Regions from separate parts of the Klebsiella sp. GFKo11 genome, predicted to be linked through region 3. Evidence: riboswitches for the same ligand, from Rfam matches in the RefSeq annotation. Region 3 holds a riboswitch; each other region holds the start of a gene.
What was found. Region 3 has a riboswitch for cobalamin ahead of AC07P6_RS05735 (cobyrinate a,c-diamide synthase). Riboswitches for the same ligand answer to the same signal wherever they lie in the genome.

Region 1: it holds a riboswitch for cobalamin, as region 3 does, so the genes downstream of both, AC07P6_RS09665 (ABC transporter substrate-binding protein) here and AC07P6_RS05735 (cobyrinate a,c-diamide synthase) in region 3, are expected to answer to the same signal.
Region 2: it holds a riboswitch for cobalamin, as region 3 does, so the genes downstream of both, btuB (TonB-dependent vitamin B12 receptor BtuB) here and AC07P6_RS05735 (cobyrinate a,c-diamide synthase) in region 3, are expected to answer to the same signal.

The regions. Positions count from the first base shown of each region.
Region 1 is NZ_CM151369.1:1,986,571-1,997,292, forward strand. Features, by position in the region: gene setB (sugar efflux transporter SetB) at 1-712, opposite strand, end outside; gene fruB (fused PTS fructose transporter subunit IIA/HPr protein) at 1,044-2,174, shown strand; gene fruK (1-phosphofructokinase) at 2,175-3,113, shown strand; gene fruA (PTS fructose transporter subunit IIBC) at 3,130-4,818, shown strand; gene AC07P6_RS09660 (GNAT family N-acetyltransferase) at 4,972-5,454, shown strand; cobalamin riboswitch at 5,700-5,923, shown strand; gene AC07P6_RS09665 (ABC transporter substrate-binding protein) at 6,147-7,199, shown strand; gene AC07P6_RS09670 (FecCD family ABC transporter permease) at 7,268-8,335, shown strand; gene AC07P6_RS09675 (ABC transporter ATP-binding protein) at 8,332-9,147, shown strand; gene AC07P6_RS09680 (pseudoazurin) at 9,158-9,598, shown strand; gene petA (ubiquinol-cytochrome c reductase iron-sulfur subunit) at 9,626-10,177, shown strand; gene AC07P6_RS09690 (cytochrome b) at 10,179-10,722, shown strand, end outside.
Region 2 is NZ_CM151369.1:6,169,572-6,180,293, reverse strand. Features, by position in the region: gene AC07P6_RS29610 (YijD family membrane protein) at 1-313, shown strand, start outside; gene trmA (tRNA (uridine(54)-C5)-methyltransferase TrmA) at 362-1,462, opposite strand; cobalamin riboswitch at 1,579-1,760, shown strand; gene btuB (TonB-dependent vitamin B12 receptor BtuB) at 1,828-3,711, shown strand; gene murI (glutamate racemase) at 3,656-4,507, shown strand; rRNA gene AC07P6_RS29590 (16S ribosomal RNA) at 4,889-6,428, shown strand; tRNA gene AC07P6_RS29585 (tRNA-Ile) at 6,500-6,576, shown strand; tRNA gene AC07P6_RS29580 (tRNA-Ala) at 6,686-6,761, shown strand; rRNA gene AC07P6_RS29575 (23S ribosomal RNA) at 6,969-9,876, shown strand; rRNA gene rrf (5S ribosomal RNA) at 9,942-10,057, shown strand; tRNA gene AC07P6_RS29565 (tRNA-Asp) at 10,114-10,190, shown strand; tRNA gene AC07P6_RS29560 (tRNA-Trp) at 10,244-10,319, shown strand; gene hdfR (HTH-type transcriptional regulator HdfR) at 10,412-10,722, opposite strand, start outside.
Region 3 is NZ_CM151369.1:1,193,517-1,204,238, forward strand. Features, by position in the region: gene pduF (propanediol diffusion facilitator PduF) at 45-845, shown strand; gene pocR (transcriptional regulator PocR) at 1,034-1,945, shown strand; cobalamin riboswitch at 2,236-2,398, shown strand; gene AC07P6_RS05735 (cobyrinate a,c-diamide synthase) at 2,495-3,874, shown strand; gene cbiB (adenosylcobinamide-phosphate synthase CbiB) at 3,871-4,830, shown strand; gene AC07P6_RS05745 (cobalt-precorrin-8 methylmutase) at 4,841-5,473, shown strand; gene cbiD (cobalt-precorrin-5B (C(1))-methyltransferase CbiD) at 5,470-6,609, shown strand; gene AC07P6_RS05755 (cobalt-precorrin-7 (C(5))-methyltransferase) at 6,603-7,208, shown strand; gene AC07P6_RS05760 (decarboxylating cobalt-precorrin-6B (C(15))-methyltransferase) at 7,198-7,767, shown strand; gene AC07P6_RS05765 (cobalt-precorrin-4 methyltransferase) at 7,760-8,533, shown strand; gene cbiG (cobalt-precorrin 5A hydrolase) at 8,514-9,569, shown strand; gene AC07P6_RS05775 (precorrin-3B C(17)-methyltransferase) at 9,569-10,294, shown strand; gene AC07P6_RS05780 (cobalt-precorrin-6A reductase) at 10,291-10,722, shown strand, end outside.

The DNA.
Region 1 (10,722 bases), 790 kb from region 3:
TAATGATGTACAGGCTGTTGATTCCCCACATTAGCGTACAGATGATAAACAGCAGCAGCGCATCGCGACGGTTGGTTCGCGGTGCTTGAAGATGGCCTGTAGCCGTTTTTGGCTCTTTACGCATGCTGGGAAGGAAAAACCAGACCATCGCGCCGCAGACCACGAAGGCAATCGCCGCGCTGAGATACATCACCGTAAAGCCAAATCCCATCGCTAACGCATAAGCCAACGGTGGCCCGATAACCCACGCCAGCGAAACCTGTGCGCGCAGAATCGAGCTAAACATGACCGCCTCGCGGCCCGTTTTGTCCGCATGTTCGCGGGCGAGGGCGAACATTTGCGGGTTCGCAGTGGAACCAAAGCTGCTTAGAAACACGCCGACAAACAGCAAAATAAAGTAGTTACGGTTCCAGGCGAATAGCACGCAGGCCAGCACGCCCATCAGACAGCAAAAGACAATCAGCTGTTTGCGGTCGCCTTTGCGATCCGAACGTCCGGCAAGAAACTGGCTCACCAGAATGCCGATCACCGCGCTACCAGTAAAAAAGAAGCCGACCATCGCCGGTCGCACATGCACTTCGTTAGTTAAAAACAGGCTCAGGGTAGGCGTTTGCAGCGCCCCGGCAATGCCCGTCAGGAAGGCGACGATCAGGAAGGCGGAGGAGGTTAAATCAAACCCGCGTCGTGGGAAGGCGGCGCTACTGTTTTGCATGTCGATGTTCTGTGGTTTCAGGAATCGCGGAGTTTACGCCGCCAGTCAGAAAATGAACAGTGGCATGGCACGAATAAATCAAAAAGACGTTTCAAATTTTCAACTTCAGCAAAAAGCTGAACCAGAAAGGTATTCGTCACCTGCACTTCAGCAAAAGTGTGCAGTATCTCTAACTTCTGTTATCAGGTTGCTAAGTTTTCTTGCGCGATGACTAATAAAGGTACAGACTCCTTGAAACGTTTCAGCGTCATCGGGAGATTCTCCAGCAGGTAGATGACGCATTTTTTCTCAAAGTAGCTGAAACGATTCAATTCAGCAGGAGAGGAGAACCATGTTCCAGTTATCTGTGCAGGATATTCATCCCGGTCAGCAGGCCGGCAATAAAGAAGAGGCAATTCGTCAGGTTGCTTCCGCGCTGGTCAGTGCGGGCAACGTGGCGGATGGCTACATTAACGGGATGCTGGCTCGCGAGCAGCAAACCTCCACTTTCCTGGGTAACGGCATTGCCATTCCGCACGGCACTACCGACACCCGCGACCAGGTGCTGAAAACCGGTGTTCAGGTTTATCAGTTCCCGCAGGGCGTGACCTGGGGCGAAGGGCAGACCGCTTACGTCGCCATCGGTATCGCCGCCAGCTCGGATGAACATCTGGGACTGCTGCGTCAGCTGACCCATGTACTGAGCGATGATTCCGTTGCTGAACAGCTTAAATCCGCGACCACCGCTGAAGAACTGCGTGCTCTGCTGATGGGTGAAAAGCAGAGTGAAGTGCTGAAGCTGGACAACGACACGCTGAGCCTGGACGTTGTCGCCAGCGATCTGCTGACTCTGCAGGCGCTGAACGCCGCGCGATTGAAAGAAGCTGGTGCCGTTGATGCTTCCTTTGTCAGCAAAACGATTAATGAACAACCGCTGAACCTCGGTCAGGGCATCTGGCTGAACGACAGCACTGAAGGTAACCTGCGCAGCGCCGTTGCGGTCAGCCGTGCAGCAACCGCTTTTATCCGCGATGAGCAGCCGGTTTCCCTGCTGATTACCGTAGCGATGGCTGATGACCAGCCGACAGCGGTACTTAATCGCCTGACCAATTTACTGCTCGACAAAAAAGCTGACCGTTTGCTGAAAGCTGATGGCGCTACGCTGCTGGCGTTGCTGACCAGCGATGATGCCATCGCTGAGGACGTGCTGAGCGCTGAATATGTGATCCGCAATGAGCACGGGCTGCACGCGCGTCCAGGCACTATGCTGGTTAATACCATTAAACAATTCTCCAGCGACATTACCGTCACCAACCTTGATGGTTCGGGTAAACCGGCCAATGGCCGCAGCCTGATGAAAGTCGTGGCGCTGGGTGTGAAGAAAGGTCACCGTCTGCGCTTTACCGCGCAAGGTGAGGATGCGCAACAGGCGCTGGATGCGATTGGCGAAGCTATCGCCGCAGGCCTTGGGGAGGGCGCATAAATGAGCAGACGTGTCGCAACGATTACTTTAAACCCGGCCTATGACCTGGTGGGGTTTACCCCGGAAATTGAACGCGGTGAGGTTAACCTCGTGCGTACCACCGGCTTACATGCTGCCGGGAAAGGGATCAACGTTGCAAAAGTGCTGAAAGATCTCGGCATCGACGTCACCGTGGGTGGCTTCCTGGGTAAAGACAACCAGGATGGATTTCAGCAGCTGTTCAGTGAACTGGGCATCGCGAACCGTTTTCAGGTTGTGCAGGGTCGTACTCGTATCAACGTCAAACTGACGGAAAAAGACAGTGAAGTGACCGATTTCAACTTCTCTGGCTTTGAAGTGACGCCTGGCGACTGGGAACGTTTTGTTAATGATTCCCTGAGCTGGTTAGGTCAGTTCGATATGGTTTGCGTGAGCGGTAGCTTGCCGTCCGGTGTGAGCCCGGAAGCGTTCACCGACTGGATGACCCGTCTGCGTAGTCAGTGCCCATGCATCATTTTTGACAGCAGCCGCGAAGCACTGGTTGCTGGCCTGAAAGCGGCTCCATGGTTGGTGAAACCTAACCGTCGCGAGCTGGAAATCTGGGCGGGTCGTAAGCTGCCTGAAATGAAAGATGTGATTGAAGCCGCCCACGCGCTGCGTGAACAGGGGATTGCCCACGTGGTTATCTCCCTTGGCGAAGAAGGCGCTCTGTGGGTTAACGCATCCGGAGAGTGGATTGCTAAGCCGCCTTCAGTCGAAGTGATTAGCACCGTTGGTGCGGGGGACTCTATGGTTGGCGGCCTGATTTACGGTCTGCTAATGCGCGAGTCCAGCGAGCATACGCTGCGTCTGGCGACGGCGGTTGCCGCGCTGGCGGTGAGTCAAAGCAATGTCGGTATTACCGATCGTACCCAGTTGGCCGCAATGATGGCGCGCGTCGACTTACAACCCTTTAATTAACAGCAGGAGAGGCATAATGAAAACGCTGCTGATTATTGATGCCGGGCTTGGACAGGCTCGCGCCTATATGGCGAAGACCCTGTTGAGCACTGCGGCGCAAAAAGCGCAACTCGAACTGATTGATAACCCGAATGACGCTGAACTGGCGATCGTGCTGGGCGCGGCGCTGCCAGCTGATAGCGCGCTGAACGGCAAGAAGGTTTATCTTGGCGACATTAACCGCGCCGTGGCTCACCCGGAACTGTTCCTCAGTGAAGCCAAAAGCCACGCGACGCCTTACACCGCTCCGGCGGCGGTTGCTTTACCGGCTGCGACCAACGGTCCGAAACGCATTGTGGCGGTAACCGCTTGTCCGACTGGCGTAGCGCATACGTTTATGGCGGCGGAAGCGATTGAAACCGAAGCCAAAAAACGCGGCTGGTGGGTGAAAGTTGAAACTCGTGGCTCCGTGGGCGCGGGCAACGCGATCACCCCGGAAGAGGTGGAACAAGCGGATCTGGTGGTGGTTGCTGCTGATATCGAAGTCGATCTGGCGAAATTTGCTGGTAAGCCGATGTATCGCACCACCACCGGCCTGGCGCTGAAGAAAACCGCTCAGGAGCTGGATAAAGCTGTCGTTGAGGCGAAACCGTACCAGCCTTCAGGTAAATCCCAGGCGGCAACGGAGGGGAAAAAAGAGTCTGCGGGGGCATACCGTCACCTGCTGACCGGCGTTTCATACATGCTGCCAATGGTTGTTGCGGGCGGCCTGTGTATTGCGCTCTCCTTTGCCTTTGGTATTAAAGCCTTTGAAGTACCGGATACTCTGGCAGCGGCGCTGATGCAAATCGGCGGTGGCTCAGCCTTTGCGCTGATGGTTCCGGTGCTGGCGGGCTTCATTGCCTTCTCTATTGCTGACCGTCCGGGCCTGACCCCTGGTCTTATCGGCGGTATGCTGGCAGTGAGCACCGGGTCTGGGTTTATCGGCGGTATTATCGCTGGTTTCCTTGCTGGTTATGTGGCGAAAGCGATTAGTACGAAGCTGAAATTGCCGCAAAGTATGGAAGCGCTGAAACCGATTCTGATCATTCCGCTGGTTTCCAGTCTGATCGTCGGTCTGGCGATGATTTACCTGATTGGTAAACCTGTTGCCGGGATCCTTGAAGGTCTGACCCACTGGCTGCAAACCATGGGTACGGCGAATGCGGTTCTGCTCGGTGCGATCCTCGGCGGTATGATGTGTACCGATATGGGCGGTCCGGTAAACAAAGCAGCCTATGCGTTTGGTGTTGGCCTGCTGAGTACCCAAACCTATGCGCCGATGGCGGCGATTATGGCGGCGGGAATGGTTCCACCGCTGGCGCTGGGTCTGGCAACGCTGGTTGCGCGTAAAAAGTTCGACAAAGCGCAGCAAGAAGGTGGCAAAGCCGCGCTGGTCCTCGGTCTGTGCTTTATCACTGAAGGGGCGATTCCATTCGCTGCTCGTGACCCGATGCGCGTCCTGCCTTGCTGTATCGTTGGTGGTGCGGTGACCGGCGCGATGTCCATGTGGGTTGGCGCCAAATTGATGGCACCGCATGGCGGTCTGTTTGTTCTGCTGATTCCTGGTGCGATTACGCCGGTTCTCGGCTACCTGATGGCGATTGTTGTCGGTACGCTGGTCGCAGGTCTCTCCTACGCGGTGCTGAAACGTCCTGAAGTTCAGGTGGAAGAAAAAGCAGCCTGATAGACCTTGTAATATCTTCATTAAGGGCAGAGTTTTCTCTGCCCTTTTTTATTGTTTCTGACGCTAGTGGTTTTCCCTGCCTGAATTGTTATTATTCTTTTTCCTTGTCTAGTTTGGGCCAGCCATACTATGTTTCCATTTACGCTTCGTGAAATGACTCACGCTGATATTCCCGCAGTTCAGTCGTTCCTTGTTCAGCACCTCAATCTGTTCTTCAACGCTGGTAGATCAATACCTTCTGCCGATGAGGATATTTTTAATCTCGAACAGCAGTATATTTCGCAGGAAAGGAATTTGCTGCTTTGTGCATGGGATGAAAAACAGGAGTTAATCGCTACACTGGCAGTATGTCAATATGATGACAGGCTCGCTGAGTTGCGCGGGCGTTATAATTTGTCTGAAACCGCAGAAATTTGCCGCTGTTATGTGGATAAGCGCTATCGCAGACAGGGCATTGGTAGTCAGTTGATCGCTTTTGCTGAGGAATTCTGTCGGCAGCAACAATATAAAACCTTATATCTTCACACGCATCATTTTTTGCCTGGAGGCTATCATTTCTGGTTGCGTAATCATTTTAGCGTTGTGATGGATATGCAGGATAAATGGCAGTTGGTTCATATGGAGAGATCACATTAATAAATGAACCCAACGCTAATTGGACGCATTGTTGATAGCGATCAATATATTTAATTTGAGGTAAGCAAACCGAGTATATAGTTTGATCAGTGTCAATTAATTCTCATTTAGCTTTTTGTGATTATTTTCAAGCATAACTTTCTGGTAAGTGATTTTGTTGTAACTGATTGTATTTTATTGCTATTTTTATATTAGTATGACGTTTTGATCGTTTCGTCATACGGTTGACCTTGTTTACAATTGCCGCTAGAGTCGCTTTCGACAGCATTTCATTACATTTTTGTATTTGAATAGGAATATGGTGCGAATTGTTAAATTCAATGCCATAACTGCCCCCGCAACTGTAGGCGGATGCAGAATATCCTTGTGCGGTTAATTAACCGCTGGTCACTGTAAAGTTTGTCTTTATGGGAAGGCTGATATTCTGGTTACCGTGAGTCAGGAGACCTGCTGTCAATAATGTTGTATACCATTGAGTGGACGGGATGGTCCATGGGATGAATTATTTGACGCAGGCAGTAGTGTATTTATGAATAAAATTTTGGCTAAGTAAGGCTTATTTGCATTTTTTGCATATCTTTATTCTTAAATTTCACGATTCAATGTCATCTATCTTCATGTCTCCTCCCGATATATGGAACGAAATGAGCCATGACCAGACCTTCAGATCTGGCATCAACGGGACGATGATAATGCACGCTAATTTTACTTCTTTCACTTCTAAAAAAACGCTTCTGATTATTGCAGGCGCAACTCTACTACTCAACTCCAGTGTCGCCAGTGCGGCAAAAACTGAATATCCCTTAACGATTAAAAACTGCGGCCGCGACATCACCTTCAATCAGGCCCCTAAACGTGTGGCGACGGTGGGTCAGAACAGCACTGAAATTCTCTATTCGCTCGGGCTTGCCGATCGCGTTGTGGGTACTTCGCTGTGGTTTGGTCCTGTACCTGATGCGTATAAAGCGGCAAACGAGAAAGTAGACGTCATTGCGCAAAATATTCCCAGCTTCGAAGGGATTATTGCTAAAAAACCGGAGCTGGTTGCCAGCCAGTTTGAGTGGCAAATCGGTCCTGCGGGTACGGTTGCCTCTTACGAGCAGTTTAGTGAACTGAACGTTCCGGTCTACACCGCACCTGCCGACTGCGCGAAAGATAACGAAGATGGCGGTGATGGCGTCCGTAAAGGTATGTTTGATATTGCCATGGTGTATCAGGAAGTCGCTGATCTGGCAAAAATCTTCGACGTTCAGGATAAAGGCGATGCGCTGATTGCCAGTCTTAAAGCACGTGAAGCAGCAGCGATAAATAAAATTTCCGGCATGGATAAAAATGTCTCAGCAGTATTCTGGTTCTCCAGCGCCGACCTGCAGCTTGATCCATACGTGGCAGGGAAGTTTGGTCCAGCCGCATGGATTGCTCAGAAGCTAGGCGTGAAAAACGTTATTGATTCAGCCGAAGAGTGGCCAACGGTAGGTTGGGAGACCATTGCCAAAGCCAATCCTTCGGTCATTGTACTCGGTGAGATGAGTCGTCGCCGCTTCCCGGCCGATGACTGGCAGGTCAAGATGGATTACCTCAAGTCCGACCCAGTCGCCAAACTACTTCCTGCGGTGAAGGAAAATCATCTGCCTGTCATTGACGTACAAACAATGAACGCCGGCATCAGAACTATTGATGGGCTAGAAAAACTGGCTGATGCCCTGGTTGAATATGGCTTAGCGCATCCACAGGCCTCTCATTAATCTACGTTTTGCGCTATGTCCTTGCCCGGCATAGCGCATCTCCGTTACTCAGGAACGCAGATATAATCATGAGTGATTCTCGCAGGATGCGTCGCGCTGTTGGTCAGCTTGCGGTAAGAGTTGGTGGACATGCCATTTGGGTTAGTGTGCTGATGTGCTGCGTACTGCTGGCGGGGATCTCCATTGGCGAAACGCTTATCCCCTGGCAGCATGTACTCAGTACGCTGGCAAATCGTCTGCTTGATACTGACTATCCAGTCGATGCGCTGGATGCCGGGATCATCTGGAACTATCGCCTGACGCGAGCCCTGGTTTCTGCCTGCTGCGGCGCGTGCCTCGCGGTGTCCGGGGTAGTGCTACAGTCGATACTGCGTAATGCGCTTGCTGAGCCCTATCTGCTGGGCATTTCCGCCGGGGCTTCTACCGGTGCAGTACTGGTTGCGCTCACCGGTCTGGGGGCTGGGATCATCAGTATGTCATTTGGCGCTTTCATTGGTGCGCTGACGGCATTTCTGTTCGTCGCTCTGCTGGCGATGGCTGCAGGCGGCAGGCAAGGTGGTGGCATCACAACCCAAATCATTCTTGCTGGGATCGCCAGTTCGCAGCTATTCAACGCTATTACTTCACTGATCATCACCCGCTCAGCAAACGCCGAACAGGCGCGCGGTATTATGTTCTGGCTGTTGGGTAACCTGAGCGGCGTGCGCTGGCCCGATGTTGTATTAGCCATTCCTACTGCCCTGGTCGGTGTCGCGCTGTGCTTCTGTTATGCCCGCCATCTCGATGCTTTTTCCTTTGGCGCTGAGTCTGCGGCATCGTTAGGAATTCCTGTCAAACGCACCCGTGCGGTACTTATTGCCGCTGTCACCGGTATGACGGCGATTATGGTCTCCATCGTCGGTGCCATTGGTTTTGTTGGTCTGGTTATCCCCCACGCTGCCCGTATGTTGGTTGGTAACCAACACCATCGCCTGTTGCCAGTTAGCGCACTAATTGGGGCGATTTTTCTCATCATTGCCGATGTTATCTCCCGCACATTACTGCCCGGACAGGTATTACCTATAGGTGTGATCACGGCTCTGGTCGGCGCGCCCGCGTTTTCAATCATCCTGATCAGAGGAAATAAGGCCAAATGACCGTCAATCCTGTACTGCCTCCTTTAGCCTCGGCTGAAGTCGTTATCGAGGCGTGTAAACTGCGCTGGAAGGTAAAAGGCAAAGCGATCGTTGATGATGTCTCGCTCAGGGTGGCTCCCGGCGAGTTTGTCGGAATTATTGGCCCCAACGGGTCGGGTAAAACATCACTCATTTCGTTGTTAGCAGGTTTGTTGAAACCCACGTCTGGACTCATCACGCTACAGCACAAAGCACTCCACCATTACTCACGTCGCCATCTTGCACAGCAGGTGGCGCTGGTCGAACAACAGGCTGAGACAGGTGAACGTATTACCGCTTTGCAGGCCGTTTCGCTGGGACGGACCCCCTGGCTTAGCCTGCTCTCGCCCTGGTCCGCTAAAGATGACGATATCGTGCAAACGATGCTGAGGAAGGTCGATCTCCGCGAATTACAGCACCGTTGCTGGCATACCTTTTCTGGGGGAGAGAAACAGCGCCTGCATATCGCCCGGGCGCTGGCACAGCAGCCGCAGTTGTTGCTAATGGATGAACCTACCAACCACCTCGACATTCAACATCAGATTGGCCTGCTTAGCCTGGTTAAACGTGAAAAGCTCACGGTAATTGCCGCCCTGCACGACCTGAATCATGCCGCGATGTTTTGCGATCGCATCATCGTGATGAAGTCTGGACGCATGGTGATGCAGGGCGCTCCAGGCACCATTTTTACCCGGGAACACCTCAGCACCTGGTTTGGCATTGACGCCATTGTTGAACGCGAACCAGGCGGTACAAGCTGCTTTATTCGTTATCAGAGACCTGATGAATTCTAAGGAAGAATCGATGAAATACCTCAAACAGAGCCTGAAAGTTTTATGTTTACTGGCCTTCACTTCTTCAGTCTTCGCGCAAACTCATGAAGTATTAATGAAAAATCGCGGGACGGCAGGGCCAATGATCTATGAGCCGGATTACCTGGAGATCCAACCTGGTGATACGGTGAAGTTTATCCGTAAGCATAAAAGCCATAACGCGGCCTCCATCGCGGAACTGTCTCCGGCGGATTATCCGGGGTTTATGGGCAAAATCGATGAAGAGATCGAAGTGAAATATGACAATGCCGGATTTTACGGCGTCAAATGCACACCACACTACGCGCAGGGCATGGTGATGTTGATTAAGGTTGGTGATGCCACTCTGCCGGACAGCTATCGCGCGTTTAAAGCACCGGGAATTGCCGATAAACGCTTCCAGGATATCTACTCACGTATCGACAAGCAGTAGCTCGCGACACTCAGGGAGAATTGCGCTGTGGCGGATAACAAACATACCGGTGATGAAATTCAGGAGCAGCGCCGCGACTGCTTGTGCAGGCTGACAAAATTCGTTGGCGCTGCAGGCGTTGCCGCTGCCGTTTGGCCGCTGGTATCCGCTCTGGGCCCGGATGAAAAGACGGCCGGAGAAAATGAACCGATCGACGTCTCCCTTGCTGGTGTGGCTGTCGGTCAAACCGTTAGGCGTGTCTGGCAAGGCAAGCTCATTCTTATTCACCATCGGACTGCAGATGAGATAGCTGCCGCCCGGGATGTCGAAAGCCATAAACTCATTGACCCACAGGCAGACAACGAAAGGGTTAATGCCGATTATCCCCAATGGCTTGTTGTTCAGGGATATTGCCCTCATGCCGGGTGCGTGCCAAATGCCAGAGCTGGCGGACAGGGCTGGGTTTGTCCGTGCCACGGGTCTGAATTCGATGCCTCCGGACGCGTTACCCGCGGACCGGCGACCGCGAATCTGGCCGTTCCCGACTTTACTTTTCATCCCGATGGTCTGACCGTGCGCATCGGCGCTAAGGAAGTCTGAGATGACGACCGCGCGTGCTTATTCGCTCCGTTGGCGTATCCCTTTTCCCCGATCGGTTGCCGGACTCTGGGTATTTGCTATCGGCGCTATTCTGCTGGTCATGCTCGGCGTGCAGATCCTTACCGGTATCGTACTGGCGATGTTTTACGTGCCGACGGCTGAGCTGGCATTTGATTCCATCATGCATATTATGCGCACGGTAAGCCACGGAGAATTGCTGCGTAATCTGCACGCCACTGGCGCATCGCTTTTTTTCTTCGCCTGCTATCTACATATTTTTCGCGGCATGTACTACAACGTATATCGCAAGCCGTGGGTTGCAATGTGGATGATTAGCGTAACGCTATACGTCTTGCTGATGATTACCGCACTTCTTGGCTATAGCCTCATCTGGGGGCAAAAAAGCTACTGGGCGGCAACCGTTATTACTCGTTTTGTACAGGCCATCCCGCTGGTGGGCGATACGTTGTATGCGTTTCTGGTCGGCGGCTATACGCCAGGTACCCCGATGCTTGGCCGTTTTTTTGTTCTGCACTTTATGCTTC
Region 2 (10,722 bases), 1.4 Mb from region 3:
CGCAGGGTTATCCATTAATGGAACCTTCGCTGCGCTGTTCAGCTCAGTAGTCTCATTTTCTGTTTTCCCGATTTTATCGTTAGTGCTGACGGTTTACTGTCTGCATCAGCGCTATCAAAACCGCAGTATGCCCGTGGGTTTACCGGGGCTGGCCGCCGCGTGCTTCATTCTTGGCGTGCTGCTTTATAGCACCGTAGTGCGTGCGGAATATCCGGACATCGGTTCTAACTTCTTCCCGGCCGTACTGTCGGTGATTATGGTGTTCTGGATCGGCTACAAGGTGCGTAACCGTAAGAGCGCGGTTGCGGAGTAATTCTGCTGAATTTTCCCGGCAACCATGATGTTGCCGGGTTACTGACATCTACTTCTTCGTTAACAGTACGCCGCATTCCATATGATGGGTATATGGGAACTGATCGAACAGCGCCAGGCGCGTGACTTCGTGCGTCTCGTTGAGCGTTTCCAGGTTCTTGCATAAGGTTTCTGGATTGCAGGAGATATACAGGATCCGCGGATAGGTCTGCACCATTTTCTCCGTTTCACTATCCAGCCCGCTGCGCGGTGGATCGACAAAAATCGTCTCACACTGATAGCTTTTCAGATCAATACCTTGCAGACGGTTAAACTCCCGCACGCCGTTCATCGCCTGGGTGAACTCTTCTGCCGCCATACGGATAATCTGCACGTTATCAATATGGTTAGCCGCAATGTTGTATTGCGCCGCCGCCACGGACGGTTTGGCAATCTCCGTTGCCAGCACGCGTTCGAAATTCCGCGCCAGCGCCAGGGAAAAGTTGCCGTTACCGCAGTACAGCTCAAGCAAATCACCGGTTGCGCCTTTAGTTGATTCGACCGCCCATTCCAGCATCTGAATGTTCATCGCCGCGTTTGGTTGGGTGAAGCTATTCTCAACCTGGCGATAGACCATTTCACGCCCGCCGACCGGCAGACGCTCATCTATATAGTCCTGATCCAGCTCAATTTTGGTCTTAGTCGCGCGGCCAATCAGATGCACGTTCAGATTTTGCGCGCGTAGCGCATCGCGGAAGATTTCTGCTTGCTGACGCCACTCGTCGTCGAGCTTTTTATGGTACAGCAGCGACACGATGGCCTGATTGCTCATCGTGGTCAGATAATCGACCTGGAACAGCTTATGGCGTAGCACCAGATTGTCGCGCACGCCCTCAATTACTGCGGTCATCAGCTGATTAATCAGTTCGCTGGCCGCCGGGAAGGTATCGACGCGAATACGGGATTTGGTCTGCTGATCAAACATGATGTGGTACAGGTCATCGCCATCGTGCCAGATGCGGAATTCTGCGCGCATACGATAGTGGCTGACCGGTGAACGAAACACTTCCGGAACCGGGGCGGCAAAAGGGGCCATCATTTTCTGCAAACGGACGACTTTTTCTGCCAGCTGCGCTTCATATTGTTCGGTAGGAAGGTGTTCGGGGGTCATGATGCATCCTGAATAAAATAAGTACGCGGGGATTGTAGGGAAAGTGTCGGGGATGTCCAGCTCTGATGATATTCAGAAATATAACGATAGAAGTCTGGACATCTATATGTTTCTAATTATAGCATCATGTTACCGGTCCTATGTGTTAATAGGGAATCCAGTGTAAATCTGGAGCTGACGCGCAGCGGTAAGGAACAGTGGGATGAGCGCATTATGCAGACACTGCGGTGGTTTAGCGGGAAGTCTTCATCCATAACACACCCCAAGCCCGAAGACCTGCCGGAACACGTCGCATTTGGTTTCTATCATCGCGTACTACTGATAGTAGCCGGCGGCATCCTTTGTATATTACGGATGCTTTTAAAATGATTAAAAAGGCTTCGCTGATGACGGCCCTCTCCGTCACGGCATTTTCCGCTTGGGCGCAAGACAGCAATTCAGATACGTTAGTGGTGACAGCAAACCGTTTTCAACAGCCGGTCAATACGGTCCTTGCGCCAACGGATGTTGTTACGCGGGAAGATATTCAGCGCTGGCAGTCAAAAGATCTTAATGATGTGATGCGTCGCCTGCCGGGGGTGGATATTTCGCAGACCGGCGGGATGGGGAGCAGTTCTTCTCTCTACGTTCGCGGTACGGAAGCACGTCATGTGCTGGTGCTGATTGATGGTGTGCCAATGGCGCGGGCAGGTATTGGTAACGCCATTGACATTAGCCAGATTCCGGTATCCCTGGTGCAGCGTGTTGAGTATATCCGCGGGCCGCGTTCTGCTGTTTACGGTTCGGGGGCGATTGGTGGTGTGGTCAACATCATTACCATGAGTGACGATGAACACGCGCAGATCAATGCCGGGATGGGGTCGAATGGCTACCAGACTTATGATGGAGCGGTAAATAAACGTTTTGGCGACACGATGGTGACGGCGGCAGGCGCCTATCAGACGGCCAAGGGCTTCAACGTCAAACCAGATTCCCCTTACAGCGGCGACAGCGACCGTGATGGTTATCGCAACAAACTGTTCTGGGGTGCCGTACAGCACAAGTTTGACGAGAGTTTCTCGGGTTTCTTCCGTGGTTATGGATACACGGCTAACAACGATTACGATCAGGATACGATGTATGGTTCTCCTGCTGGTAACGACGAGAGTCAGAACTATAACCAATCCTGGGACACTGGACTGCGTTATAACTCGGGCATCTATTCCTCTCAGCTAATTGCGAACTATCAGCACCTTAAAAATTATAACTACAGTAGCAACCTTGGCCGCTATGCGGGTGATGCTACGCTGGATGACATGGAACAGCGTTATATTCAGTGGGGTAACAACTTTGAAGTAGGACATGGTTCAGTAAGCGGTGGTGTTGACTGGAAACAGGAAAAGTTGACTTCCAGCAGTACGACGAAATCTGATATCTACAAACGCGACACCACAGGGCTTTATTTGACCGGGCAGCAACAGATCAATACCGTCACGCTGGAAGCCTCGGGTCGTGAAGATCACGATGAGCAGTTCGGCTGGCACGGCACGTGGCAAACTGCGGCGGGCTGGGAATTTGTTGATGGTTATCGCGCAACGCTTTCTTATGGTACTAGCTTCCTGGCGCCATCTTTAGGGCAGCAATTCGGCGCGACGCGTTATGCATCGCAATATTATTCAGGTATTGCAGCAAACCCGGATCTAAAACCGGAAGAGTCTAAACAGTGGGAAGCGGGAATTGATGGGATTACGGGGCCACTAGATTGGAAAATCTCAGCATACCACTATGAAATTCAAAACCTGATTGATTATAAAAGCACGAACAACGTCAACCAGTATATCAACGTGAAGTCGGCCACCATTAAAGGTCTGGAGTGGACAGGGAACATCACGACTGGCCCGGTAGAGCATCACCTGACGCTGCAATATACTGATCCTCGTGACGATGAAACCAACCAGGTTCTTGCTCGCCGAGCGAAACAGCAGGTGAAGTATGAAGTCACCGGGCAGGTTTATGACCTCGGCTGGAATATCGCTTACCAATATCTGGGCCAGCGCTATGACAACGACTATGATGAGACAACAAACTCCTCTAGTCGCGTTAAACTGGGTGGCGTAAGCCTATGGGATGTCGGATTGTCATATCCTGTCACCTCACACCTGACAGTTCGTGGTAAAATAGCCAACCTGTTCGATAAAGATTACGAGACAGCATATGGCTACCCAACTGCAGGACGGGAATACACCTTGTCTGGCAGCTACACCTTCTAAACCACGTCCCACCGTGCTGGTGTTTGATTCCGGCGTCGGTGGGTTGTCGGTATATAATGAGATTCGGCATCTCCTGCCGGAACTCCATTACATCTACGCTTTCGATAACGTCGCTTTTCCATACGGTGAGAAAAGCGAAGAGTTTATTGTTGAACGAGTCCTTGAGATCGTGACCGCTGTTCAGCAGCATTACCCGCTGGCGCTGGCCGTTATTGCCTGTAATACCGCAAGTACCGTTTCCCTCCCCGCACTGCGCGATAAATTCGCATTTCCTGTCGTTGGTGTTGTCCCGGCAATAAAACCAGCAGCACGCTTGACGGCGAATGGTATTGTGGGCCTGCTGGCAACACGCGGGACGGTAAAGCGTCCTTATACACGCGAACTTATTGCCCGTTTTGCTAATGAGTGTCGGATCGAGATGCTGGGGTCGGCGGAGCTGGTGGAACTGGCGGAAGCTAAACTGCATGGTGAGCCAGTCCCGCTGGATGAGCTGCATCGTATCCTGCGGCCCTGGCTGAGGATGCAGGAACCTCCAGATACTGTTGTGCTGGGCTGTACGCACTTCCCTCTATTACATGACGAGTTGCAACAAGTTCTGCCTGAGGGGACGAGAATGATCGACTCCGGTGCGGCCATTGCGCGTCGAACGGCCTGGCTACTGGAGCATGAAGCGCCGGATGCAAAATCTAGTGATGCGAATATTGCGTACTGCATGGCGTTGACGGCAGAAACTGAACAACTTTTACCCGTTCTGCGGCGCTATGGCTTCGAATCGCTGGAAAAACTGCCGCTCTAAGGGTGTTTTGCGCAAAAAAGAGACGGTTGAAAGATTTTTTGAAAACAGGGCTTGTCAACTTCTCAGAACTCCCTATAATGCGCCACCACTGACACGGAACAACGGCTTACAGGCCGCCGGGTTAGCGGGGTTCAGCGATGAACGCCGGCAGAGAAAAGCGAAATTAAACGCTTGACTCTGAATGAGGAAAACGTATTATACGGGACCTCGCAACGGTGAGCGAAAGCCGCGTTGCACTGCTCTTTAACAATTTATCAGACAATCTGTGTGGGCACTCAAAGTGACATGGATTCTTAACGTCGCAAGACGAAAAATGAATACCAAGTCTCTGAGTGAACATACGTAATTCATTACGAAGTTTAATTCACGAGCATCAAACTTAAATTGAAGAGTTTGATCATGGCTCAGATTGAACGCTGGCGGCAGGCCTAACACATGCAAGTCGAGCGGTAGCACAGAGAGCTTGCTCTCGGGTGACGAGCGGCGGACGGGTGAGTAATGTCTGGGAAACTGCCTGATGGAGGGGGATAACTACTGGAAACGGTAGCTAATACCGCATAACGTCGCGAGACCAAAGTGGGGGACCTTCGGGCCTCATGCCATCAGATGTGCCCAGATGGGATTAGCTTGTTGGTGAGGTAACGGCTCACCAAGGCGACGATCCCTAGCTGGTCTGAGAGGATGACCAGCCACACTGGAACTGAGACACGGTCCAGACTCCTACGGGAGGCAGCAGTGGGGAATATTGCACAATGGGCGCAAGCCTGATGCAGCCATGCCGCGTGTATGAAGAAGGCCTTCGGGTTGTAAAGTACTTTCAGCGAGGAGGAAGGCATTAAGGTTAATAACCTTAGTGATTGACGTTACTCGCAGAAGAAGCACCGGCTAACTCCGTGCCAGCAGCCGCGGTAATACGGAGGGTGCAAGCGTTAATCGGAATTACTGGGCGTAAAGCGCACGCAGGCGGTCTGTCAAGTCGGATGTGAAATCCCCGGGCTCAACCTGGGAACTGCATTCGAAACTGGCAGGCTAGAGTCTTGTAGAGGGGGGTAGAATTCCAGGTGTAGCGGTGAAATGCGTAGAGATCTGGAGGAATACCGGTGGCGAAGGCGGCCCCCTGGACAAAGACTGACGCTCAGGTGCGAAAGCGTGGGGAGCAAACAGGATTAGATACCCTGGTAGTCCACGCTGTAAACGATGTCGACTTGGAGGTTGTTCCCTTGAGGAGTGGCTTCCGGAGCTAACGCGTTAAGTCGACCGCCTGGGGAGTACGGCCGCAAGGTTAAAACTCAAATGAATTGACGGGGGCCCGCACAAGCGGTGGAGCATGTGGTTTAATTCGATGCAACGCGAAGAACCTTACCTACTCTTGACATCCAGAGAACTTAGCAGAGATGCTTTGGTGCCTTCGGGAACTCTGAGACAGGTGCTGCATGGCTGTCGTCAGCTCGTGTTGTGAAATGTTGGGTTAAGTCCCGCAACGAGCGCAACCCTTATCCTTTGTTGCCAGCGGTCCGGCCGGGAACTCAAAGGAGACTGCCAGTGATAAACTGGAGGAAGGTGGGGATGACGTCAAGTCATCATGGCCCTTACGAGTAGGGCTACACACGTGCTACAATGGCATATACAAAGAGAAGCGACCTCGCGAGAGCAAGCGGACCTCATAAAGTATGTCGTAGTCCGGATCGGAGTCTGCAACTCGACTCCGTGAAGTCGGAATCGCTAGTAATCGTGGATCAGAATGCCACGGTGAATACGTTCCCGGGCCTTGTACACACCGCCCGTCACACCATGGGAGTGGGTTGCAAAAGAAGTAGGTAGCTTAACCTTCGGGAGGGCGCTTACCACTTTGTGATTCATGACTGGGGTGAAGTCGTAACAAGGTAACCGTAGGGGAACCTGCGGTTGGATCACCTCCTTACCTTAAAGAACCTGCCTTTGTAGTGCTCACACAGATTGTCTGATGAAAAATTAGCAGTAAAAAATCTCTGCAGGCTTGTAGCTCAGGTGGTTAGAGCGCACCCCTGATAAGGGTGAGGTCGGTGGTTCAAGTCCACTCAGGCCTACCAAATTTGCCCTGATACTGTGTTGTGAAACGACTCGCATACGTCAGTATGCTTCGTCATTCCACGCCTTGTCTCAGGACAAATTATCGGTACAGAGATAAGTTTTTACGATGGGGTTATAGCTCAGCTGGGAGAGCGCCTGCCTTGCACGCAGGAGGTCTGCGGTTCGATCCCGCATAGCTCCACCATCCTTTTACTGCAAAAAACAAGAAAACTTCAGAGTGTACCTGAAAAGGTGCACTGCGAAGTTTTGCTCTTTAAAAATCTGGATCAAGCTGAAAATTGAAACGACACGCTGCGTCTGTTCTCCGTAAATAAGAACAGCATGACGGTGTGTTCGAGTCTCTCAAATTTTTGCAGCACGAAGTGTTTTACGAAACATCTTCGGGTTGTGAGGTTAAGCGACTAAGCGTACACGGTGGATGCCCTGGCAGTCAGAGGCGATGAAGGACGTGCTAATCTGCGATAAGCGTCGGTAAGGTGATATGAACCGTTATAACCGACGATTTCCGAATGGGGAAACCCAGTGTGATCCGTCACACTATCGTTAAGTGAATACATAGCTTAACGAAGCGAACCGGGGGAACTGAAACATCTAAGTACCCCGAGGAAAAGAAATCAACCGAGATTCCCCCAGTAGCGGCGAGCGAACGGGGAGGAGCCCAGAGTCTGAATCAGTTTGTGTGTTAGTGGAAGCGTCTGGAAAGTCGCAGGGTACAGGGTGATACTCCCGTACACAAAAACGCACAGGCTGTGAACTCGAAGAGTAGGGCGGGACACGTGGTATCCTGTCTGAATATGGGGGGACCATCCTCCAAGGCTAAATACTCCTGACTGACCGATAGTGAACCAGTACCGTGAGGGAAAGGCGAAAAGAACCCCGGCGAGGGGAGTGAAACAGAACCTGAAACCGTGTACGTACAAGCAGTAGGAGCCCACTTGTTGGGTGACTGCGTACCTTTTGTATAATGGGTCAGCGACTTATATTCTGTAGCAAGGTTAACCGTATAGGGGAGCCGCAGGGAAACCGAGTCTTAACTGGGCGTTAAGTTGCAGGGTATAGACCCGAAACCCGGTGATCTAGCCATGGGCAGGTTGAAGGTTGGGTAACACTAACTGGAGGACCGAACCGACTAATGTTGAAAAATTAGCGGATGACTTGTGGCTGGGGGTGAAAGGCCAATCAAACCGGGAGATAGCTGGTTCTCCCCGAAAGCTATTTAGGTAGCGCCTCGTGAACTCATCTTCGGGGGTAGAGCACTGTTTCGGCTAGGGGGTCATCCCGACTTACCAACCCGATGCAAACTACGAATACCGAAGAATGTTATCACGGGAGACACACGGCGGGTGCTAACGTCCGTCGTGAAGAGGGAAACAACCCAGACCGCCAGCTAAGGTCCCAAAGTCATGGTTAAGTGGGAAACGATGTGGGAAGGCACAGACAGCCAGGATGTTGGCTTAGAAGCAGCCATCATTTAAAGAAAGCGTAATAGCTCACTGGTCGAGTCGGCCTGCGCGGAAGATGTAACGGGGCTAAACCATGCACCGAAGCTGCGGCAGCGACGCTTATGCGTTGTTGGGTAGGGGAGCGTTCTGTAAGCCGTTGAAGGTGGCCTGTGAGGGTTGCTGGAGGTATCAGAAGTGCGAATGCTGACATAAGTAACGATAAAGCGGGTGAAAAGCCCGCTCGCCGGAAGACCAAGGGTTCCTGTCCAACGTTAATCGGGGCAGGGTGAGTCGACCCCTAAGGCGAGGCCGAAAGGCGTAGTCGATGGGAAACAGGTTAATATTCCTGTACTCGGTGTTACTGCGAAGGGGGGACGGAGAAGGCTATGTTAGCCGGGCGACGGTTGTCCCGGTTTAAGCATGTAGGCGGATGTTCCAGGTAAATCCGGAACGTCATTCAACGCTGAGGTGTGATGACGAGGCACTACGGTGCTGAAGTAACAAATGCCCTGCTTCCAGGAAAAGCCTCTAAGCATCAGGTAACATCAAATCGTACCCCAAACCGACACAGGTGGTCAGGTAGAGAATACCAAGGCGCTTGAGAGAACTCGGGTGAAGGAACTAGGCAAAATGGTGCCGTAACTTCGGGAGAAGGCACGCTGATGGTAGGTGAAGTGACTTGCTCACGGAGCTGAAATCAGTCGAAGATACCAGCTGGCTGCAACTGTTTATTAAAAACACAGCACTGTGCAAACACGAAAGTGGACGTATACGGTGTGACGCCTGCCCGGTGCCGGAAGGTTAATTGATGGGGTTATCCGTAAGGAGAAGCTCTTGATCGAAGCCCCGGTAAACGGCGGCCGTAACTATAACGGTCCTAAGGTAGCGAAATTCCTTGTCGGGTAAGTTCCGACCTGCACGAATGGCGTAATGATGGCCAGGCTGTCTCCACCCGAGACTCAGTGAAATTGAACTCGCTGTGAAGATGCAGTGTACCCGCGGCAAGACGGAAAGACCCCGTGAACCTTTACTATAGCTTGACACTGAACACTGGTCCTTGATGTGTAGGATAGGTGGGAGGCTTTGAAGTGTGGACGCCAGTCTGCATGGAGCCATCCTTGAAATACCACCCTTTAATGGCTGGTGTTCTAACGTGGACCCGTAATCCGGGTTGCGGACAGTGTCTGGTGGGTAGTTTGACTGGGGCGGTCTCCTCCTAAAGAGTAACGGAGGAGCACGAAGGTTAGCTAATCCTGGTCGGACATCAGGAGGTTAGTGCAATGGCATAAGCTAGCTTGACTGCGAGCGTGACGGCGCGAGCAGGTGCGAAAGCAGGTCATAGTGATCCGGTGGTTCTGAATGGAAGGGCCATCGCTCAACGGATAAAAGGTACTCCGGGGATAACAGGCTGATACCGCCCAAGAGTTCATATCGACGGCGGTGTTTGGCACCTCGATGTCGGCTCATCACATCCTGGGGCTGAAGTAGGTCCCAAGGGTATGGCTGTTCGCCATTTAAAGTGGTACGCGAGCTGGGTTTAGAACGTCGTGAGACAGTTCGGTCCCTATCTGCCGTGGGCGCTGGAGAATTGAGGGGGGCTGCTCCTAGTACGAGAGGACCGGAGTGGACGCATCACTGGTGTTCGGGTTGTCATGCCAATGGCATTGCCCGGTAGCTAAATGCGGAAGAGATAAGTGCTGAAAGCATCTAAGCACGAAACTTGCCCCGAGATGAGTTCTCCCTGACTCCTTGAGAGTCCTGAAGGAACGTTGAAGACGACGACGTTGATAGGCCGGGTGTGTAAGCGTAGCGATACGTTGAGCTAACCGGTACTAATGAACCGTGAGGCTTAACCTTACAACGCCGAAGATGTTTTGGCGGAATTGAGAGAATTTCAGCTTGATACAGATAAACAGAATTTGCCTGGCGGCGACAGCGCGGTGGTCCCACCTGACCCCATGCCGAACTCAGAAGTGAAACGCCGTAGCGCCGATGGTAGTGTGGGGTCTCCCCATGTGAGAGTAGGGAACTGCCAGGCATCAAATTAGCAAGTGAAACCGGGGCATTAAACCGGTGGTTGTAAAGAAATTCGGTGGAGCGGTAGTTCAGTCGGTTAGAATACCTGCCTGTCACGCAGGGGGTCGCGGGTTCGAGTCCCGTCCGTTCCGCCACTTATTAGAAAATTAAGCCTGCTAATCTAGCAGGCTTAATGATAAGAAAATTTAGGGGCGTAGCTCAGTTGGTAGAGCACCGGTCTCCAAAACCGGGTGTCGCGAGTTCGAGTCTCTCCGCCCCTGCCATATAATAATCCTTTGCTTAGGCAAAGGATTTTTTTTGTCTTTAATTTTCCTCGTTATTATTCCTCATATCCCCCATCCATGGAGGATTGATCTTATCCTAAAATACTGCTTTTCAGGATCTCGCGAATCTGCGTCTGTTTATCGCTGTTTTGTAGCCAAATTGCATACAGAGGGCGTGAAAGCGTCACGCTATCCGTAACCGTATACAAGCCGCTTTTCTCCTGTGCCCACCGTACTGGCAGCCATGTGCATCCCTTGAGCGCACTGAGCTGCCGGTAGGCTAATTCTGCAGAACTGGTCGTTAGCAGAGGTATATCGTCATTACCGATCAATCCTACTTCATTTTGTTGAAAATCAGGTCCCCATTCCAGGCGTAGATAATTCAATTCATTTTTGTTTTTAG
Region 3 (10,722 bases):
ATGTTGGCTGGTCAGGACACGAACTCTGCTAAGAAGGTGTCACAATGAATGATTCGCTAAAAGCGCAATGTACCGCCGAGTTTTTGGGCACCGGGCTGTTTTTGTTTTTCGGCATCGGTTGCCTGAGCGCGGTGAAGGTGGCGGGAGCAAGCCTCGGGTTGTGGGAGATTTGCATCATATGGGGATTGGGGATCTCTCTCGCTGTCTATCTGACCTCAGGAATATCTGGTGGCCATCTCAATCCTGCTGTTACCGTCGCGTTGTGGTTATTTGCTTGTTTTCCGGGACGAAAAGTTTTTCCTTACATCATTGCACAGGTCGCAGGCGCCTTTGGCGGAGCTGTGCTGGCCTACGTGCTTTACAGCACAATGTTTACCGAGTTTGAAGCCACACACCATATCGTGCGCGGTAGCGTAGAGAGCCTGCAGCTGGCAAGCATCTTTAGTACCTATCCGGCGGCATCGCTGAGCATCTGGCATGCGGCGCTGGTCGAAGTGGTGATTACCTCCATGCTGATGGGGATGATTATGGCACTGACTGACGACGGTAACGGTGTGCCAAAAGGGCCGCTGGCTCCGCTGCTGATTGGTTTACTGGTCGCGGTTATTGGCGCATCCACCGGGCCGCTTACCGGGTTTGCGATGAATCCGGCGCGTGATTTTGGACCGAAGCTGTTTACGTGGATGGCGGGCTGGGGTGATATCGCGATGACTGGCGGACGGGATATTCCGTACTTTATTGTGCCGATTGTTGCACCGTTAATCGGGGCCTGTCTGGGGGCGGCTATCTATCGTTATCTGATTGGTAATAACTTACCCTGTAATACCTGTAAATTAGAGGATTGATGTATCCGCTGAAATAACTAAAAATTTTCATGAACCGGTATCACGAAGTCGCCCAAAATGTCTCCCACGGATGGGAGACTTTTGCTATCGTACTATTCTTTTATCGTTGCAGGTGAATGATGATGAAAGGACGTAAATATTAATAAAATGTTTTATTTATAACAAAAAATTAACTGAGAGGTTTTATCATGATTTCTGCGAGTACACTGAACTCGGAACTCATCAATAAAATCGCACAGGATTTTGCACAGGCCACCAGTCTGGCCGTTGTGGTAGTCAATATTCACGGTGATGAAATTTCTGAGCTGTTTAATTTCACTCCTTTCTGCCAGCTTATGCGTCAACACCCCCAGCACAGCACCCGCTGTCGGATGAGCGACCGCTGCGGTGGCCTGGAAGCTTCAAAAACCGATCAGCTCTGTATCTACCGCTGCCACGCCGGGTTAACCGATTTTTCCATCCCTTTAGTTATTGCCGGGCACCTGGTGGGCTTTGTGCTATGCGGGCAGGTGCGCTTAAGTAATGATGTTGAACTGGTCGACATTTTGAACGTCGATGACCGCTGGCAGACCGATCCTGAGCTGGTCAAAGCGTTCCGCGACGTACCGGAGATGGACTACTCGCGCGTCATTGCTTCCGCCGATTTACTCAAGCTAATAGTAGAAAATTGTCTTAAAAAACAGCTCAATTTTGTCGTGATTAAAGACAATCCGCAGCAGCCTGAACCCGCGCGCGCCAGCCGGGCCGTTAGCCCCCATGACAGTAAAATGAAGAAGGCGTTGCGCTATATCGATGCCCATTTGTCTGATGAGCTTCGCCTGGAAGACGTTGCCGCCCATGTTTATCTCAGCCCGTACTACTTCAGTAAGCTGTTCAAAAAATATCAGGGAATTGGCTTTAACGCGTGGGTTAACCATCAGCGTATGGTGAGCGCCAAAGAGCTGCTGTGTCACAGCGACTGGAGTATTGCCAGCATTGCGCGGAATTTAGGATTTTCTCAAACCAGCTATTTTTGCAAAGTTTTTCGCCAGGCCTATCAGGTGACTCCGCAGGCTTATCGCCAACAAATTAATGCCAGATCACAAACTGAACCATTTTAAATGACAATATTTTGTTATTGCCGATTTTTGATATGCCCCCGTATCTGCCTCATTATAAAATGAAAAACTCTCATCCAGAGCAATAAATTGTCATAGCGCAACAAATTAATAATGAGAGAGCGCTAAGCTGCACCAGTTTTTATTTATTTGATGGGATAGAGTGTTATCAGAAATTGCTTTCAGGTCGCCGCAGGCGTAATGAAAAGATTTTGCAATTAGATATTAGAGACGACGGAAGCCATCCAGCCTCCGTAAGATGTTCCAGAAATTATTCGAGTGAGGACTCATCCCGCTCGAGAAAACCGACAGGTGCCAGGGAAGGGGGTGTAAATCCCCCGCAGCCCCCGCTGCTGTGATGCTGACGAACCCATATTTGACCACTGATCGCGAGATTGGGAAGGATGGGAGAGGACGACGCTAAGCCAGAAGACCTGCCTGTCGGTGACTACCAACAACTTCGGTGGGAAGTGGGTTGCTCAGATGCGTACAGTCGAAAGACTGGGTTTACGCGCACCTCTACAGCCCTACCACCCTGAACAGGATCAGGGTATGGCAGCCAGGCAGCATGCATTTATTCTCGCAGGGACCGGCAGCGGTTGTGGCAAAACCACCGTTACGCTCGGTCTGCTCAGCCTGCTGAAACAGCGCGGCATGCGGGTTCAGCCCTGTAAAGTCGGCCCGGATTATCTCGATACCGGCTGGCATACCGCCGTCAGCGGCGTTGCTTCCCGTAACCTCGACAGCTTCATGCTCCCGGAACCGGTTCTCAATGCGCTGTTTTGTGAACAGATGCAGCAGGCAGACATCGCGGTTATTGAAGGCGTCATGGGTCTTTATGACGGCTACGGCACCGACCCGAATTATTGCAGCACCGCCGCGATGGCCAAACAGCTCGGCTGCCCGGTGATTTTACTGGTCGATGGCAAAGCGGTATCTACCTCCATTGCCGCTACGGTGATGGGATTTCAGCACTTCGATCCCAGTCTGAATATCGCTGGCGTTATCGTCAATCGCGTTAACAGCGAATCCCACTATCAGCTACTGAAAAGCGCGATTGAACGCTACTGCGCGCTGCCGGTTCTCGGCTACGTGCCGCGAGTGGAAGGCGTGGCCTTGCCCGAACGCCATCTGGGGCTGGTGACCGCCCGCGAATCGCTGGTCAACCAGCAGCCGTGGCGTGATTTTGCCCACACGCTGGCGCAAACTCTGGATATTGAACAACTTCTTACCCTCAGTCAGCTTACTGCTTTACCCACCGGGGAGTGGCCTGCGCTACCGTCGCCTGATGCCGGAGCAGGTTTGACTCTGGCGCTGGCAGACGACGAAGCCTTCAACTTTTACTACCCGGATAACCTCACCCTGCTTGAACGTTGCGGAGTGAATGTTGTGCGCTTCAGCCCGCTGCATGATAGCGAACTCCCGCCGTGCCAGATGATCTGGCTTGGCGGTGGTTATCCGGAAATTCATGCCACCGCGCTGGCGGCCAATACCGCCATGCTGGCGCAGTTGCGGGATGCGCATCGGCGCGGGGTGGCTATCTACGCCGAATGCGGCGGGCTGATGTATCTCGGCAGCACCCTTGAAGACGCCGGCGGTGAAGTTTACCCGATGGCCAATCTTATTCCCGGCCACAGCAAGATGGGCAAACGGCTCACCCGCTTTGGCTACTGCGAAGCGAGGGCGATGCGGCAAACGCTGCTGGCAGCACCCGGCGAAACCCTACGCGGGCACGAGTTTCACTACTCAGATTTCATCCCGGAAAACCCGGCGGTGCTGGCCTGCCGTAAAGTGCGCGACGGCCTGACGCTTCAGCAGTGGTCGGGGGGCTGGCAGGTAGGCAACACTTTTGCCAGCTACCTGCATCTGCATTTTGCCCAGCGTCCGGCGATGCTCAACCACTGGCTGGCTGCCGCAAGGAGCGCCCAATGACGCTGCTGGCCTGGGGCGTGGCCTGGATCCTCGATTTTATCATTGGCGACCCGCAGAGCTGGCCGCATCCGGTGCGCTGGATAGGCAACCTGATCGCCGCCGTTCAGCGCAGCGTGCGCCGCTACTGCCACAGCGACTTTGCTTTACGCATCGGCGGCGGGGTGATGTGGGTCATCGTGGTCGGCCTCACGTGGGGTATCTCCTGGGGCGTGCTGACGCTGACGCAGATGATTCATCCGTGGCTTGGCTGGGTGGTTGAGGTGTGGATGATCTTCACCGTACTGGCCGGGCGCTGTCTGGCGCAGTCGGCAAGGGACGTTGAGCGTCCGCTACGCGCGGGCGATCTGGCGGAAAGCCGCGTCAAGCTGTCGTGGATTGTCGGGCGCGACACCTCGCAACTTGAGCCGCAGCAGATTAACCGTGCGGTGGTGGAAACGGTGGCGGAAAACGCCGTTGACGGCATTATCGCGCCGCTCTTCTTTCTGCTGCTGGGCGGTGCGCCGCTGGCGATGGCCTATAAAGCGGTCAACACCCTCGACTCGATGGTTGGCTACAAACATGAAAAATACCGCGCCATCGGTATGGTCAGCGCCCGCCTTGATGATGTTGCCAACTTTATTCCTGCTCGCCTGAGCTGGCTGCTTATCAGCCTGGCCGCTTTCCTCTGCCGTGAAGCGGGCGACCGCGCGCTGCGTATTGGCTGGCGCGATCGCTACAACCACAGCAGCCCGAACTGCGCCTGGTCAGAAGCGGCGGTTGCCGGGGCGCTCGGCATTCAGCTTGGCGGCCCCAATGATTACTTTGGTCAGCGCGTGGAGAAGCCGTGGATTGGCGACGCGACGCGCGACATTGCCGTAGACGATATTTCCCGAACTATTCGACTGATGTGGGTAGCCTCGACCCTGGCACTGGCGCTGTTTATGGCGACGCGGTACTGGCTGGTTGGCGTGGCCTGAGGACAAATAAATGCACTATATCCAGCAACCACAGGCGATTGAGGCGAAAAGCTTCGACATTATTGGCGACATTATTGCAGAAACTCGCCCGGACTACCGCTTTGCCAGCCCGCTGCATGAAGCCATTATCAAACGGGTGATCCACACCACCGCCGATTTTGACTGGCTGGATATTCTGTGGTTTTCACCCGATGTTCTTGAGCGCCTCAGCGCAGCCCTGAGCCAGCCCTGCACCCTGTATACCGATACCACCATGGCGCTCTCCGGGATTAATAAAACCCTGCTGGCTAAATCCGGTGGCGAGTGTCGCTGCTATATCAGCGATCCGCGCGTGGTGGCGGAGGCGAAAGCGCAGGGGATGACCCGCTCGATGGCGGCGGTTGACATCGCGGTGGCCGAAGAGGGCGAGAAGGTGTTTGTGTTTGGCAATGCGCCAACCGCGCTGTTTCGTCTGCTTGAGCATGATGTCGCGGTGAACGGCGTGATTGGCGTGCCGGTTGGTTTCGTCGGCGCGGCGGAATCGAAAGAGGCCCTGACGCAAAGCAACCTGCCAGCCATTGCAGCCCTGGGTCGCAAAGGCGGTAGCAACGTCGCCGCGGCTATCGTCAACGCCATTCTGTATCACCAGCAGGGGGCGCGATGAGCGAGCAATCCTTTGATGACCCGGTGTGGCACAACGGCAAGGCATTGCGTAAAGGCTATACCACCGGCTCCTGCGCGACGGCGGCGGCAAAAGTCGCGGCGCTGATGGTGATGCGCCAGCATCTGATTCATCAGGTCTCGATTATTACCCCGTCCGGCGTGACGCTGTGTCTTAACGTCGAGTCGCCGCACGTCGAAGGACAGCAGGCGATTGCCGCGATTCGTAAAGACGGCGGCGACGATGTTGATGCCACCCACGGGATGATGATTTTTGCTCGTGTGACCCTTGATGACTCCGGCGACATCACTCTGCGCGGCGGTGAAGGCGTCGGCACCGTGACGCGCAAAGGGATTGGCCTGCCCATCGGCAGTCCGGCAATTAACCGTACTCCGCGCCACACCATTGAGTCAGCGGTGCGCGAAGCGATTGGCCCATCGCGCGGGGCGGCGGTAGAAATTTTCGCACCGGAAGGCGAAGAGCGGGCGCAGAAAACCTACAACTCACGGCTCGGTATTTTAGGCGGCATCTCGATTATCGGTACCACCGGGATCGTCACGCCGATGTCGGAGGAGAGCTGGAAGCGTTCGCTGTCGCTGGAGCTGGAGATCAAACGCGCGGCGGGGTTGGATCGCGTGGTGCTGGTGCCGGGCAACCACGGAGAGCGCTTTGTTCGCGAGCAGATGGGGATTGATTCTCAGGTGGTGGTCACCATGAGCAACTTTGTCGGCTACATGATTGAAGAGGCCGTGCGCCTTGGTTTCCGCCAGATTGTGCTGATCGGCCATCCCGGCAAGCTGATTAAAATTGCCGCCGGTATTTTCCACACCCACAGCCATATTGCCGATGCGCGCATGGAAACGCTCGTCGCGCACCTGGCGCTGCTCGGCGCGCCGCTGGAGCTGCTGCGGCTGGTCAGCGAATGCGATACCACCGAAGCGGCGATGGAACATATTGACGCGTACGGTTTTCAGCATATCTACGACCATCTTGCCGAGCGCATCTGCCTGCGGGTGATGCAGATGCTGCGCTTTACCAAAACGCCGCCCACCTGCGACGCCATCATGTTCTCCTTTGATAACAAGGTTCTCGGCAGCAATCGCCCGGTCGAAGAGATCGCTCGGGAGATGTCATGTTAACGGTTGTCGGCATGGGGCCGTCGGGTCTGCATCTGATGACGCCCGCGGCGCGTGAGGCGGTGGCGACGGCAGACGCTTTGGTCGGCGGCAAGCGGCATCTATTGCAGTTCCCTGAATTTCACGGCGAGCAGTTTGCGCTGGGCGCCAATATTGCCGAGCTGCTGGAATGGCTCGAAGAGCGTGAAGCGCAGCAAGTGGTGGTGCTGGCCTCCGGCGACCCGCTGTTTTACGGCATCGGCACGCGGCTGATTGCCCATTTTGGCATCGAACGCGTGCGTATTATCCCCGGTATCAGCGCGGTGCAATACCTGTGCGCCCGCGCCGGAATCGATATGAACGATATCTGGCTGACCAGCAGCCACGGGCGAGAGGTCTCTTTCGACGAGCTGGCTCGCCACAGCAAAGTGGCGATGGTGACCGACGGGCGCTGCGGGCCGCGTGAAATCGCCGCCCAACTGGTAGCGCGGGGAAAAGGGTATCGCTGGATGGTGATTGGCGAAAATCTGGCGATGGAAAATGAGCGCATTCACTGGCTGCCGGTTAGTGAGGTCGACGCTGAATATGAAATTAACGCGGTGGTGATCCTCGATGAAAGATGAGCTTTTTCTGCGCGGCGAGAAAGTGCCGATGACCAAAGAAGCGGTTCGCGCGCTGGCGCTGGCCAAACTTGAACTGCACCGGGCAAGCCACCTGATTGATATCGGCGCCGGTACCGGCAGCGTGTCGATTGAGGCGGCGTTGCAATATCCCTCGCTACAGGTGACGGCGGTCGAACGCAATCCCGCAGCCCTGCAGCTGCTTGATGAAAATCGCCAGCACTTCGCCTGCGGCAACATTGAGATCCTGCCCGGCGAAGCGCCGATGGTGATTACCGAACGGGCCGATGCCATTTTTATGGGCGGCAGCGGCGGCCATCTTGGGGAACTGATTGACTGGTCCTGGCAGCAGCTCTATCCCGGCGGTCGTCTGGTGATGACCTTTATTCTGCAAGAGAACCTGAACGCCGCCCTCGACTACCTGCAACAACGGGGGATCGAACAGGTCGATTGCCTCCAGCTTAACGTTTCGTCGCTGACCCGGCTTGGCAGCGGCCACTATTTCAAACCGAATAATCCCGTTTTTGTTATCGCCTGTCAGAAGGAAGAAAACCATGGCTGAGACATTTGACCCCCGTAGTGTGTGGTTCGTTGGCGCAGGGCCGGGCGACCGTGAGCTGATTACCCTCAAGGGTTACCGCTTGTTGCAGCAGGCCCAGGTGGTGATCTACGCCGGTTCGCTGATAAATACCGAATTACTGGAGTATTGCCCCGCAGGGGCAGAGCGCCACGACAGCGCCGAACTGCATCTGGAACAGATCCTCGACCTGATGGAAGCAGGCGTAAAAGCCGGGAAAACGGTGGTGCGTTTACAGACCGGGGACGTCTCGCTGTACGGTTCGGTACGCGAGCAGGGTGAAGAGCTGACTAAACGCGGTATCGACTGGCAGGTGGTGCCGGGCGTCAGCGCGTTTTTGGGCGCGGCAGCGGAGCTGGGCGTTGAGTACACCGTGCCGGAAGTCTCTCAGAGCCTGATTATTACCCGTCTTGAAGGACGCACGCCGGTGCCAGAGCGCGAACAGCTTGAAGCGTTTGCCAGCCACCAGACCTCGATGGCGATTTATCTCTCGGTACAGCGTATTCACCGGGTGGCGGAGCGCCTGATTGAAGGTGGCTACCCGGCGACGACGCCAGTGGCGGTCATCTACAAGGCGACCTGGCCGGAAAGCCAGACCGTGCGCGGTACGTTGGCCGATATCGGCGATAAGGTCCGCGATGCAGGGATCCGTAAAACGGCGCTCATTCTGGTCGGGAATTTCCTTGGGGACGAGTATCACTACTCAAAACTCTACGCGGCGGACTTTAGCCATGAATACCGTAAAGCCTGAATCTATCGCTCTTTTCTGCCTGACCCCAGGCGGTGTCTTGCTGGCGAAAAGGTTGGCGGCAATGCTGCCGTTAACCTGCTTTACCAGCGAGAAGCTGCTGGAGGAGGGGTTTCTACCCTTTGAAAACGGCTTCGCCAACGCCGCGCGCGAGGCCTTCAGCAGCTACTCGGCGCTGATTTTCATCGGCGCGACCGGTATCGCGGTGCGCGTGCTGGCGCCGCTGGTTAATGACAAGTTCAGCGATCCAGCGGTGGTGGTGATCGATGAACGCGGGCAGCACGTCATCAGCCTGCTCTCAGGTCACGCGGGCGGGGCTAATGCTCTGAGCCGCTATCTGGCGGGAATGCTGGGTGCAGACCCGGTGATCACCACCGCCACCGACGTTAACGATATGGCGGCCCTCGATACCCTGGCATTCCAGCTTAACGCGCGGATGACCGACTTCCGCGCGGCGGTGAAAATCATTAACCAGATGCTAGTCAGCCATCAGCGCGTCGGCCTGTGGTGGGATGAAGAGCTGGATGAAGATGTCAATCACTGCGACCGGCGTGGGTTTATTACCGTTTCTGACCTGAATCAGCTTCCTGAACTGGATGCGCTTATTTGCATCTCTCTGCGCAACGAGCTGCCGGAGATCGCCGTGCCGCACTGGAAGCTGGTGCCGCAGCGCGTCGTTGCGGGCATCGGCTGTCGTCGCGATACGCCGTTCCCGCTGTTAGCGGCGCTGCTGGCACGTCAACTTGAAGCGCAGCGGCTCGATCCTCTGGCGCTGAAAGCCATCGGCAGCGTCACGCTGAAGAAACACGAGCAGGGGCTTATCCAACTGGCCTCCTGCTGTCGCGTGCCGTTTGAAACCTTTACCGCTGACGCGCTGCGTGAGCATGAACACCACTTCCCTGCGTCCTCGTTTGTTCGCCAAACGGTGGGGGTTGGGAGCGTATCGGGTCCAGCGGCGTGGCTGCTGAGCCATGGGCAACTGTTGGGCGAAACCCTGCGTGAACAGGGCGTCACTATTACTTTGGGAGTTTCACACTGATGTTAAGCGTAATCGGGATTGGCCCTGGCTCACAGTCAATGATGACTATGGAAGCGATTGAGGCGTTACAGGCGGCGGAAATCGTCGTGGGTTATAAAACCTACACCCACTTGGTGAAAGCCTTTACCGGCGATAAGCAGGTGATTAAAACCGGGATGTGCAAAGAGATTGAACGCTGCCAGGCGGCGATTGAGCTGGCGCAGGCCGGGCATAACGTGGCGCTGATTAGCAGCGGCGACGCCGGTATTTACGGCATGGCGGGACTGGTGCTGGAGCTGGTGAGCAAACAGAAGCTCGACGTAGAAGTCCGCCTTATTCCAGGGATGACCGCCAGCATCGCCGCCGCCTCGCTACTGGGCGCGCCGCTGATGCACGACTTCTGTCATATCAGCCTCAGCGACTTGCTGACGCCGTGGCCGGTGATTGAAAAACGCATCGTTGCCGCAGGCGAAGCCGATTTTGTTATCTGTTTTTACAACCCACGCAGCCGCGGTCGCGAAGGGCATCTGGCCCGAGCCTTCGAACTACTCTCTGCCAGCAAAAGCGCACAAACGCCGGTGGGCATCGTGAAGTCCGCCGGACGTAAGAAACAGGAAAAATGGCTGACCACCCTGGGGGAGATGGATTTTGAACCGGTCGATATGACCAGCCTGGTGATCGTAGGCAATAAAGCGACCTATATACAGGATGGCCTGATGATCACTCCGCGAGGCTATGTGCTGTGAGCTACGGCGAGGTGCTGGTCATGGGCGGAACCAGCGACGCGCGGGCGCTATGCCAACAGCTGGACGCGGCGCAGGTCAAATACACCCTGTCGGTGGCAACGCCGACCGGCCAGCAGCTGGCGGGCGATATTCAGGGACAGGTTCGCTGCGGGCGACTTGAGCTGGAGGAGATGATTGCCTGGCTAAAGGCCAACCGTACCCGCTGGGTGATTGATGCGTCGCATCCCTACGCCGAAGTGGTGAGCCGCAACATCATCCGCGCCTGTGAAACCGCTGGCGTGTTGCTCAGCCGCTATCAGCGCCCGGAACAGCTTAGCGACCTGACGCATCCACAGCTTTATACCGTGCAGAGCATCGAAGAAGCCTGCGATGTGGCACGGCGCTTTGGTCAGCGCGTGCTGCTCACCACGGGAAGCAAAGATCTGGCG